One region of the Salinibacterium sp. AL4.1 genome, then DNA from elsewhere that is predicted to be linked to it. Evidence: riboswitches for the same ligand, from Rfam matches in the RefSeq annotation. Region 1 holds a riboswitch; the other holds the start of a gene.
The links. Region 1 has a riboswitch for glycine ahead of gcvT (glycine cleavage system aminomethyltransferase GcvT). Riboswitches for the same ligand answer to the same signal wherever they lie in the genome.
Positions count from the first base shown of each region.

Region 2: linked by a shared signal. The riboswitch ahead of ACWTV3_RS13705 (L-serine ammonia-lyase) and the one ahead of gcvT (glycine cleavage system aminomethyltransferase GcvT) in region 1 are both predicted to bind glycine.

Region 1 covers NZ_JBSOQK010000002.1:167,829-173,312, reverse strand. Annotated here, with positions in the region: gene ctlX (citrulline utilization hydrolase CtlX) at 1-990, opposite strand, end outside; gene ocd (ornithine cyclodeaminase) at 997-2,028, opposite strand; gene ACWTV3_RS10170 (Lrp/AsnC family transcriptional regulator) at 2,160-2,591, shown strand; glycine riboswitch at 2,646-2,767, shown strand; glycine riboswitch at 2,769-2,870, shown strand; gene gcvT (glycine cleavage system aminomethyltransferase GcvT) at 2,906-4,063, shown strand; gene gcvH (glycine cleavage system protein GcvH) at 4,066-4,437, shown strand; gene gcvP (aminomethyl-transferring glycine dehydrogenase) at 4,437-5,484, shown strand, end outside.
Region 2 covers NZ_JBSOQK010000003.1:242,241-247,724, forward strand. Annotated here, with positions in the region: gene ACWTV3_RS13695 (bifunctional alpha/beta hydrolase/OsmC family protein) at 1-433, shown strand, start outside; gene ACWTV3_RS13700 (siderophore-interacting protein) at 613-1,440, shown strand; glycine riboswitch at 1,573-1,668, shown strand; gene ACWTV3_RS13705 (L-serine ammonia-lyase) at 1,816-3,264, shown strand; gene ACWTV3_RS13710 (pyrimidine reductase family protein) at 3,277-4,020, opposite strand; gene folP (dihydropteroate synthase) at 4,024-4,929, opposite strand; gene ACWTV3_RS13720 (SCO4848 family membrane protein) at 5,312-5,484, opposite strand, start outside.

The DNA of each region.
Region 1 (5,484 bases):
GGCGCCTGCTGCCGGAGCTGTCTCGGCAGAATCGGCAGCAGGAACGCCTGCGGCTACATCAGCCGCCATGCGTGAGCGACGATCCAAGTGGATGCCCGCCACCATGCAGCGAACAGAGCCACCAGCCAACTCGATGGTCGGAATGTCGAGCGGCACAATCTCGCAACTCGCCTCGATGACCGAGCGCTGGGCGAGCGTCAGGCTCTTAAGCGCTCGGCTTGAGAGGGCCAGAATGCGTCCGTTGGCACCCTTGAGTTCGAGAGCGTTGCCAGCGAAGTTCGCAATCTGATCAGCCGTGAGGTCGATGAGAGTGCGTCCTGGTGCTGTTAGTCGTTCAGCCATTTCCATCCGGCGGTCGCCCGAGGAGATCAGGTCGAGCCCGATCATCGCGAAATCGGTGGCGATGCACATCATGACGTTGGTGTGATAGATCGGTACCCCTTGGGTATCGCGCGCTTCGAACATCATCGGCTCGTAGCCAAACGATGCACAGAATCGCTCAAGCGCGAGCGGGTTTGCCCGGTGTGACTCGGCCGCATAGGCAACGCGGTTGGTGTGGTCAATGACCATCGCACCGGTGCCCTCGAGGTAGATGCCGTCGTGCTCCAAGCCGGAGTAGTCGACGACATCCTGCACGCGAAAGTCGTGCTTCAGCATCTCGATCACATCGGGGCGACGCTCCGTGCGACGGTTTGGCGCGTACATCGGGTACACCGCAACACGGCCGCCACTGTGCGTCGAGAACCAGTTATTCGGGAACACGCTGTCGGGGCGTGAGCTCTCCGTGTCCTCGAACACGTGGATGTTCACGCCGACGTTACGCAAAGTCTCGGCCACGTGGGTGGACTCGTCGTACGCAGCGCGAGCAATCTCATCCGGTGTTCGCGTGGGGTCGGTGGACTGGAACGCGTTGTCACCAGCGGTCTGGCTGTTCGGAGTGAACAGGTGCGGGCGAATCAGTACTGCGGCCGAAGGCGCCTGAACGCTCATTGACGGTTACGCAGTGAGCGCGGGAACGCGCGAGACGAGCGAGAACAGGTCCTTGGGGTCAGCCGGGTCTGCAATCAGATCGAGGTCCGTTGCGTATTCGGTGCCGCGGACAGCGTCGAAAACGTACCGCAGGGCAGAGAAGTCTTCGATCGCGAAGCCGACCGAGTCGAAGAGGGTTACCTCGTCATTGGCGGTGCGGCCTGCCGCCGTGCCCGCGAGAACTTCCCACAGTTCGGTGATGGGGGAGTCGGCTTCGAGCTGCTGAATTTCGCCTTCGATGCGAGTCTGTTCGGGGAACTCCACGAACACCGTCGAGTTGCGCACGATGGCCTCTTCGAGTTCTGTCTTGCCCGGGCAGTCGCCGCCAATGGCGTTGAGGTGCATACCGGGTTCGATCATGTCGGCCGTGAGAATCGTCGCGTTCTTCTTGTCAGCGGTGCAGGTGGTGACGATGTCAGCGCCGGCAACAGCATCTGCTGCTGAGGTGGCGCGCACGATGTCGAAACCCAGCGGCTCAACGTTGCGGATGAACTTGTCCATCGCAGCAGGGTCGGTGTCCCACACGCGCAGGCTCGTGATGCCGAGGCCGGCGCGGAAGCCGAGAGCCTGGAATTCAGACTGTGTACCGGTGCCGATGAGCGCGAGAACGCTGGAGTCGGGGCGAGCCAAGGCACGCGCCGCCATGACGGAGGTCGCAGAGGTGCGCAGCGCCGTAAGCAAGGTCATCTCTGAGAAGAAGGTGGGGTAGCCGTTGTCGACGCGGGCAAGCATGCCAAGCGCGGTGACGGTCTGGAACCCCAGCGCGGGGTTCGAAGGGTGGCCGTTGACGTACTTAAAGGCGTACGTTTCGCCATCGCTCGTCGGCATCAATTCGATGACGCCTTCGGGGGAGTGGGCGGCAACGCGAGGTGACTTGTCGAACTGCGGCCACTTGGCGTAGTCCTGTTCGAGGTAGCCCACGATGCCCATGATGATTGGCTCGATGCCGGTGTCGGCGATCCAGCGGCGCATGTTGTTGACGTCTACGTAGTGAACCATGGTCACTCCTTTCGTTGCGGTAATCGTGCTTCCTACGTTACGAATGTGCAGTATGTAGCTACAACTCCCAGTCAACGCTATTTCCGGGCAATAACTAGGCATAATGCGAGGCCCGAATATACACTTTGCATATGTCTGACTTAGATGACCTCGATCGTCGCCTCTTGGCCGCCCTTCGAGCCGATGCGCGCGAGTCAGTGGCGAGCCTCTCGCGTCGCCTCAACGTCACGCGCGCGACCGTTACGAGCCGTATTGATCGGCTCGTGAGCAACGGCACAGTGCTTGGTTTCTCGATTCGTATTAGAGAGGATCGCGACCCTTCCTTTATCCGGGCGATTGCCTTTGTCGAGGTAGAAGGGCGATCGACCGACTCTGTAATCAGCCAGTTGCGTGGCCTGCCGGAGATCCACGAGCTCCACACCACCAATGGCGCCTGGGATCTGGTGGCAGACATCCGTACCGACAGCCTCAGCAACTTCGACCGCGTGCTCGCCCGCATGCGTAATGTCGAGGGCGTGGTGAACAGCGAGACGAGTTTGCTGCTGAGCTCGGCGCTGCTGTAGCGCGCGCATCCGCCCCGCGTTGCTATGCTGGGCTCACAACTGAACATCGGGCCGCAACACGATGCGGGAGAGCCGGTCACCCCGCGTTCGTCAACAGAAGTTGGCAGGCGCGAGACCGGCACCGAAGGAGCAAGCCTCCCCGCCAATCTCTCAGGTTCACGTACCGCACCGCACTGGCCACTCTGGAAAGAGAACCTCGCATCACCCTGAGGTTCCGCCGACGGTGAAAGCTCGCTAGCGTTTAGCGTGTGAAGCTCTCAGGCTCATCACAGAGGGGGAGTTCTATTCACTAGCCCACGCGCCAGGAGAACTCCGTGTCCGATGAATCACCCTCGTTAGCGTCACCCGCTGACTCTTCGCCTGCCTCGGTGAGGTACTCGCCGCTGCACAGCATCCACGAACAACTGGGTGCCGCTTTCACCGACTTTGCCGGTTGGATGATGCCGGTACGGTACAGCTCCGACCTCGCCGAGCACCATGCCGTGCGCACCGCTGCTGGAATCTTCGACATCTCGCACATGGCCGAGATTCACGTTCGCGGCGCTGACGCCGGCGCGTATCTCGACTTCGCTTTGGCGGGAAAGCTTTCGGGTATCGCCCTCGCGCAGGCCAAGTACAGCCTGCTGCTCAACGAGGCCGGCGGCATCATTGATGACCTCGTCACCTACCGCCTCGCCGACGATCACTTCTTGGTTGTGGCTAATGCCGGTAACCGTTTCGCCGCAGCGACGGCGCTCGCCGAACGCGCCGAAGGCTTCGACGTTGCCGTCACCGACGAGAGCGACGACTACGCGCTCATCGCCGTTCAGGGTCCCGTTTCCCGCGCCGTCCTCGAAGCGACTGCCGGGCTTAGCGACTTCGCAACGCCCCTCGACGAACTCAAGTATTACCGCGAAACCGCAGCAACCTTCAACGGCACCGACCTCATCATCGCTCGCACCGGCTACACCGGCGAAGACGGTTTCGAACTGTACATTCACGTGGATGCCGCAGCCGCCCTCTGGGCTGCGCTCACGGTTGCCGGCTCCCCGCTCGGTCTCGTCCCCGCCGGTCTCGCCTGCCGCGACACTCTTCGCCTCGAAGCGGGCATGCCCCTGTACGGTCACGAGCTCATCCTCACGACTTTCCCGGTGCAGGCCGGTCTTGGCCGCGTCGTCGCGCTCAGCAAAGAGGGCGACTTCGTGGGCCGCACTGCAATCGAAGAAGGCCCGGATGCCGGCGCCCGCTTGCTCGTCGGCCTTGCTGCTGAAGGCCGTCGCGCCGGTCGCGCCGACTACCTGCTCTTCCACGGTGACAAAGAAGTCGGCGTCATTACCTCGGGCGCGCTCTCGCCGACCCTGGGCCACCCGATCGCTATGGCGTACGTCGACCCCGACGTGAGCGAGGTCGGCACTGAGCTTCACATCGATGTGCGGGGCAGTCGCATTGCTGCATCCGTTGTTTCCCTACCCTTTTACAAGAGAGAGGCCTGATCATGGCTGAGAAGAGCGAACTGCAGTACACCGCCGAGCACGAGTGGGTGCTGGTTGACGGAAACGTCGCGACCGTGGGAATCACCGATTTCGCCGCGGGCAAGCTCGGCGACATCGTCTTCGTTGACCTTCCCAAGGTGGGCGACACCGTCACCGAGGGCAAGATTGTCGGCGAGATCGAGTCGACCAAGTCCGTGGGCGAACTCTTCGCTCCCGTTGCCGGAACCGTCGTTGAGTCCAACGACGCCGTTGCCGACAGCCCCGAACTCGTCAACAGCGACCCCTTCGGTGAAGGCTGGCTCGTGAAGATCGAATTCTCCGAACTCTCGTCGATGCTCAGCCTCGACGAGTACACCGCACTGACAGGCGAATAATGCCCAACCCTTTCATCAGCGGCACCTTCGCCGACCGTCACATCGGTACGGATGACGCCGCCCAGGCCAGCATGCTCGCTGCGGTGGGCTACGACAGCCTTGAAGCGCTCGTGGATGCCGCGGTTCCGCCGGCCATTCACCAGACTCCGGTCGAGAACTCGTCCATCCCGGCTCCCGCGTCTGAGCGTGAAGCGCTCGCCGAACTGCGCGCGCTCGCTGGCGCGAACAAAGTTCGCCGCAGCATGATCGGTCTCGGCTACTACGACACGATCACCCCGGCGGTAATCAAGCGCAACGTGCTCGAGAACCCGAGCTGGTACACGGCGTACACGCCGTACCAGCCGGAGATCTCGCAGGGTCGCCTTGAGGCGCTCATCAACTTCCAGACGATGGTGGCCGACCTTGCGGGTATGACCACCACGAACGCGTCGATGCTCGACGAGGGCACCGCGGCCGTTGAGGGCATGCTCCTTGCTCGCCGCGCAGCTCGCGTCGAGTCGCCCGTCTTCATCGTGGATGCCGACACTCTTCCGCAGACCAAGGCTCTGCTGGTGAACCGTGCGGAGGCTCTCGGGATTGAGCTTGTCGAGCTCGACCTGGCCACGTTGGGGGCGAACCCTGAGTTGCCGGAGTGCTTCGGCGCGCTCATCCAGTACCCGGGTGCAACCGGTCGCGTGTGGGATTCCAGCGAGGTTATTGCTGCGGTGAAGGCACATGGCGGACTCGCCGTTGTCGCCGCCGACCTGCTCGCCCTCACGATTCTCAAGTCTCCGGGCGAGCTCGGCGCAGACGTTGCGGTGGGCACCACGCAGCGCTTCGGCGTGCCGATGGGCTTCGGCGGCCCGCACGCCGGCTACATGTCGGTGCGCAAGGGACTCGAGCGCCAGTTGCCTGGTCGTCTCGTTGGGGTCTCTCAGGATGCCGCTGGCAACCCCGCCTATCGTCTGTCGTTGCAGGCACGTGAGCAGCACATCCGCCGCGAGAAGGCGACCTCCAACATATGTACTGCTCAGGTGCTGTTGGCTGTCATGGCCTCCATGTACGCCG
Region 2 (5,484 bases), on a different contig from region 1:
CGGCAGTGCCGTCATCGTCACCGAGAGCGGCCCCGCGCGGTACGAACAGCGCGTGTTTGCTTCCGGTCACGAGATCATTTCCGACGAACCCGCGCCGCTCAGCGACAACCACGGCCCGGCCCCATACGACTTCATTTTGGCTGGCCTCGGCAGCTGCACTTCGATCACGATCCGCATGTACGCCGATCGCAAAAAGATGCCCCTCAAAGGCGTCAGCGTAAGGCTCACGCGCGAACGGATCACAGCCGCCGACTGCGATCACTGCACGGCGACCGAGGGAATGGTAGAGCACTTTACGCGCGAGCTGACCTTTGACGGTGACCTCACCGACGAGCAACGCGATTCGCTTCTCGTCATCGCCGATAAGTGCCCCGTTCACCGCTCGCTCGAGGGCGAGATCTCAATCAGCACGACGCTGGCCGCCCAGAGCTAGAACGCCGCGACGGCTCGCAGCCTCAGGGCTAAACACCGCAGCGCTAAGGACCTCAGCGCTTGGACGCTTCAAGGCGATCTGAAGCGACTCTCCCTAGCCCTTGCCAGCCTGGCGAGCTACAGTGGTTAGGTCACCCTAACTTCTAAGTGAAATGAGCTGGCGCCCAGCGCCCACTGCCTATGACTCTTGTACGCGACTCCGTCAAGCACCCTCTCGCCGCCCGCCGCCTCGCGGTCAGCGCAGTGAGCCACCCGGCCCCTTCAATCGCTCGCATCACGCTGAGCGGCGACGAGCTCGAAGGCTTCATCAGTAGCGGGCCCACAGACCACGTCAAAGTGTTCTTCCCCGACCCCGCCACTGGTGTGCTGACGGCACCCATCATGACTGAAGACGGCCTCAAACGCGTCGGCGAGGGCAAAGTATTCTCCCGCGACTACACCCCGCTTGGCTTCCGTAGCCACGACGGTCACCACGAACTCGATATCGACTTCGTCGTCCACGGTGACGAAGGTCCCGCCTCCGCCTGGGCCGGAAAAGCAAAAGTCGGCGACGAGATCGTCATTGCTGGCCCGCGCGGCTCGAAGCTTCTCCCGCAGGGTGCCACCCACGTCATCCTGATTGCTGACGAAACCGCGCTCCCCTCGGCTTCACGCTGGATCGAAATGCTGCCAACCTCGGTGCGCATCACCGCGCTGTTCGATGTTGCCGACGAGAGCGTCGAGAGTTACTTCAGCGATGAGCTCAACGCCCGTATGGACGCCCAGTGGTTCTACCGTCGCGATGGCCTCGGTCAGTTGGATGCTGCGCTGCGTGCCCTCGGCGAGATCGGCGAATCTACCTTTATTTTCCTCGCTGGCGAAGCGACAACCTTGGTGCCGCTGCGTCGTTACCTCCGCCGCGAGCTAGGACTCTCGAAGAAACAAGTCACGGCAGACGGCTATTGGCGTCGTGGTGTGACCGATGCCGACCATCACGCCCCCATCGATCCGAGCGACCCCGAAGACTAACGAGCGCAGCGAGCACGCGCGAGCACGGCCCCAGTCGGCCGCGCGTGCTCGCCTGAGCATCCTGCTCCAGCACAGATGTCCAGTCGCCCGATCGGCCCCAAGTGTATGCTGAGGGCACAAGTGAACAGCCGTCATTCCGCCGCGGGAGAGTCCTTCCGATCGATGGTTGGCGCCGTAGGAGCAAACCCTCTCCGGGAATCTCTCAGGCCCCAGTACCGCAGTGGATAGGCAACTCTGAAAAGTAGTCGACCCTGCCCGACTCGCCGACGGGGCAACGCGACGCCACAAGCGTGCGGAAACTCTCAGGCCCAATACAGAGCGGAGAGGACTCAACGACGCCCGTACGACGCTGTGCGGTGAAGAAATGGAGTCACCGTGGCCATTCGCAATCTGACCCCCACTACAGAAGTACCCACTCCTTCTCTCGAAGAAGTGCCGCTCAGCAGCTTCGACCTCTTCACGGTCGGCATCGGCCCTTCGAGTTCTCATACCGTCGGCCCGATGCGCGCTGCGGCGTCCTTCGCCGCTGATCTTGCCGAGCACGCGATGCTCGACTCTGTCGCCACCGTGAATGTGCGCCTCTATGGATCCCTCGCCGCAACCGGTGCGGGCCATGGCACGATGAGCGCTGTGTTAATCGGTTTAGAGGGCAAGCTCTCCGACCGCGTTCTTCCCACCGAGATGGAAGAGATTCTCGCGAGGATCGAAGCGACCGGAACTCTCAGTCTGGCCGGCAGTCACGAAGTGCCGTTCCGCGAGGCCGAGATTGCCCTGCACCCGCTGACCGTTCTCGACGGGCATCCCAACGGTATGCGCTTTGCTGCATTCTCGGATGCCGGCGAGCCCGTTCTCGAAGCAACTTACTTTTCCATTGGCGGTGGTTTCATCTATCGCGAGGGCGATAACCGCGATGGCAGCAACGGTCTCGATCACGTTGCGGATCCCTTTCCGTTCCGCACGGCGGCGCAGTTGCTCGCGCACTGCCGCGCCGAGGGCCTTTCGTTCAGTGGCGTGATGTTGCGCAACGAGCTCGCCCGCCGCTCTGAAGCGGAGGTCCGCGCCGGCCTGCTTCACATCCGCGACGTCATGGACGAGTGCAAGAACAACAGTCTCGAGCGCACTGGCAACTTGCCGGGCACACTCAATGTGCGCCGCCGCGCTCCTGATTGGCACGCGCGACTGCGCGCTGAAGACCCCGACCGCGACCCGGCCTTCTGGCAAGAGTGGGTCAACCTTGTCGCCCTTGCGGTCAACGAAGAGAACGCATCTGGTGGCCGTGTTGTCACCGCTCCCACTAATGGCGCTGCTGGCATCATTCCCGCCGTGCTGTTTTACGCGACGCATTACGCTCCCGGCATGAAAGACGCCGATCAAGCGATGAAGGACGACGCTACCGTGCGCTTCTTGCTAGCCAGCGCCGCCGTGGGCGTGCTCTACAAGCGCATGGCTTCCATCTCGGGTGCAGAGGTCGGATGCCAAGGAGAAGTCGGCTCAGCCTCGTCTATGGCGGCTGCGGGGTTGGCCGAGATTCTGGGCGGAACGCCCGAGCAGGTCGAGAACGCTGCGGAGATCGCAATGGAACACAATCTTGGACTCACGTGTGACCCCATCGGCGGCCTCGTGCAAATCCCCTGCATCGAACGCAATGCCATTGCCGCGGCCAAAGCTATTAACGCCGCCAAGATGGCCCTGTGGGGCGACGGGACCCACCGAGTCTCACTCGACGAGGTGATCATCACGATGGCTGAGACCGGCAAAGACATGAGTTCGCGCTACAAAGAGACGTCGATGGGCGGCCTCGCCGTCAACGTCGTCGAGTGTTAGCAACTAACACGATTACGGGCGCGTGTAGCGCAGCAGTAAGGTTCCGTCAGCGGCGCTGAAAGCGTGGGCGAGCATCATGTTCTGTGGCGTCGCATCCGCGGCGTCGACAATGCGTCGCGCAGAACCGCCCTCGAGGCGTGGACTAACCGTAAGACACAGCTCATCAACCACGCCTTGGGCGATCATCGTGGCGAACAGCGTCGGCCCGCCCTCGCTGTGCAACTGCGGATATCCTCGCTCCGCCAAAGCATGTTTCAACTCCACGGTGTCGACTTGCGACTCTCCCGCAACGATGACGTCCGCGACTTCCTCTATACGTTCTCGTTGCTCCGCGGACGCTTTCTCCGTAGTGACGACGAACGGTCGAGCGGCATACGACTCGAGGTCTTTCGGCTCCAACCGCAGTGACGCGGTCACAATGGCGAAGGGCGGCTGCGCGCTGAGCCCGTTCGCGGTTCGCCAGGCGACCGACTCCTCATCGAGAGCGAGATTACGGTAACCCTCGTGACGCACGGTGCCGGCGCCGACCACGATGACATCCGCGAGTCTGCGCAACAGCGGAAACACGCGCCCGTCCGCCGGTGTTCCTAGCCCGCCCGAGACGCCCTCGTGGGTCGCAGCCCCGTCGATGCTCGACACGAAGTTCGCGCGCAACCAGGGCTTCGTGCGATCAGCCACGGCGTAGCTCGCGAGCAGCTGCTCGTCAGTCAGTGCCGTTCCTACGGCCAGGGAGTGGATGTCGGATGCAGCGGCCACGGGCTACCTTTCGTTGGCGTCGGACATATTGTGCTTCAGCACCGCCGGCTCGCGGAGCCCCAGAATCGCTTCTGCCATTCGTACGGCATCCACCGTTTCGGCCACCTCGTGCACGCGTACGACGCGGGCGCCGTTAAGCACACACGCAACCGCGGCCGCGAGCGAGCCTTCGAGACGCTGGCGCTTCGGCTTTTCGAGTACCTCACCGATGAAGTCTTTGTTCGATAGGGCGACGAGCGTGGGAAGCCCCAGGTCGGTGATCACATCAAGGCGACGCGTGAGTTCAAGGCTATGCAGCGTGTTTTTGTTGAGGTCGTGCCCGGGATCAACAAAGAGACGGTCATCCGGAACCCCCGCGTCCATTGCCCGCTCGACTCGGCTCTGGAGAAAGTCCCGCACCTCGATAGCGACGTCGTCATACTGCGGACGAGCGAACTGGGTTCGTGGCTGGGCCCGCGAATGCACCAGGATCAGCGACGCCTCGCTGTCGGCGACAACGCGGGCTAGATCTGGATCGCTGAGCCCGGTGGTGTCGTTGATCACCGTAGCGTCGGCGGCGATGCTGCGCCGTGCAACTTCTGAGTGGAAGGTGTCTACAGAGATAACGACATCGGATTCTGCTCGCAGCGCCTCGACAACCGGCACCACACGGTCGCACTCCTCTTCGACACTGAGCGGGTCACCCGGAGCAAACGGCACTCCCCCGATGTCGATCCAGTCAGCGCCATCGCGTACCGCTCGCAGCGACGCTGCCACGGCATCGTCGAGCGCATAGTTTGCGCCGGCGTCGTAGAAGGAATCAGGCGTGCGGTTGACGATCGCCATCACCGCCACACGCTGCGAAAAGTCGAAGGTTCGATCACCGATGGTGCGGCGGGGATTCCGCAGCGAAGGGAGCACAAAACTCATACTCCCTATACTGGGCGACGATACTGACAACTCCATTCGAATTACGAAAAAGACCGCGAGAACCTAGACGCTGTTAGGGCAGTTAGGGCTGTCAGCGCCATACGCACCGAGGGAGAATTACACACGTGGTGAGACCACGACTCCGACACCTTCGAAGATTTCGCCAGTCGCTATCGAACGGAGTTGGATGAACGCCCTGAGGTCGCGGCCACGGTCGAACGACTTCGCACCCACGACAGAGTGGCCCTGCTCTATGCCGCGAGACCCCGAACTGAACCACGCGATGGTACTCCGCGACTATCTCCTACTCGCCTTGGACAACTAACGGCCGGTCGCGCCACGATAGGGCCGGACAGAGAGCCGGCCGGGCGGCAACGCTGAGTTAGAGACTGAGCAGCAGAATACCCGCGAGCACGGACGCCGCGGCAATCGCCATGGCAATCCCGAGCAGCACCGCGTGCACCCGATAGAACGCCGTCGGCTTGCCAGCGGAATCGCGAGCTCGCGGGTCGCCGCTCACACGCTCGAAGAAACGGGGCCAGGCGACGACATTGA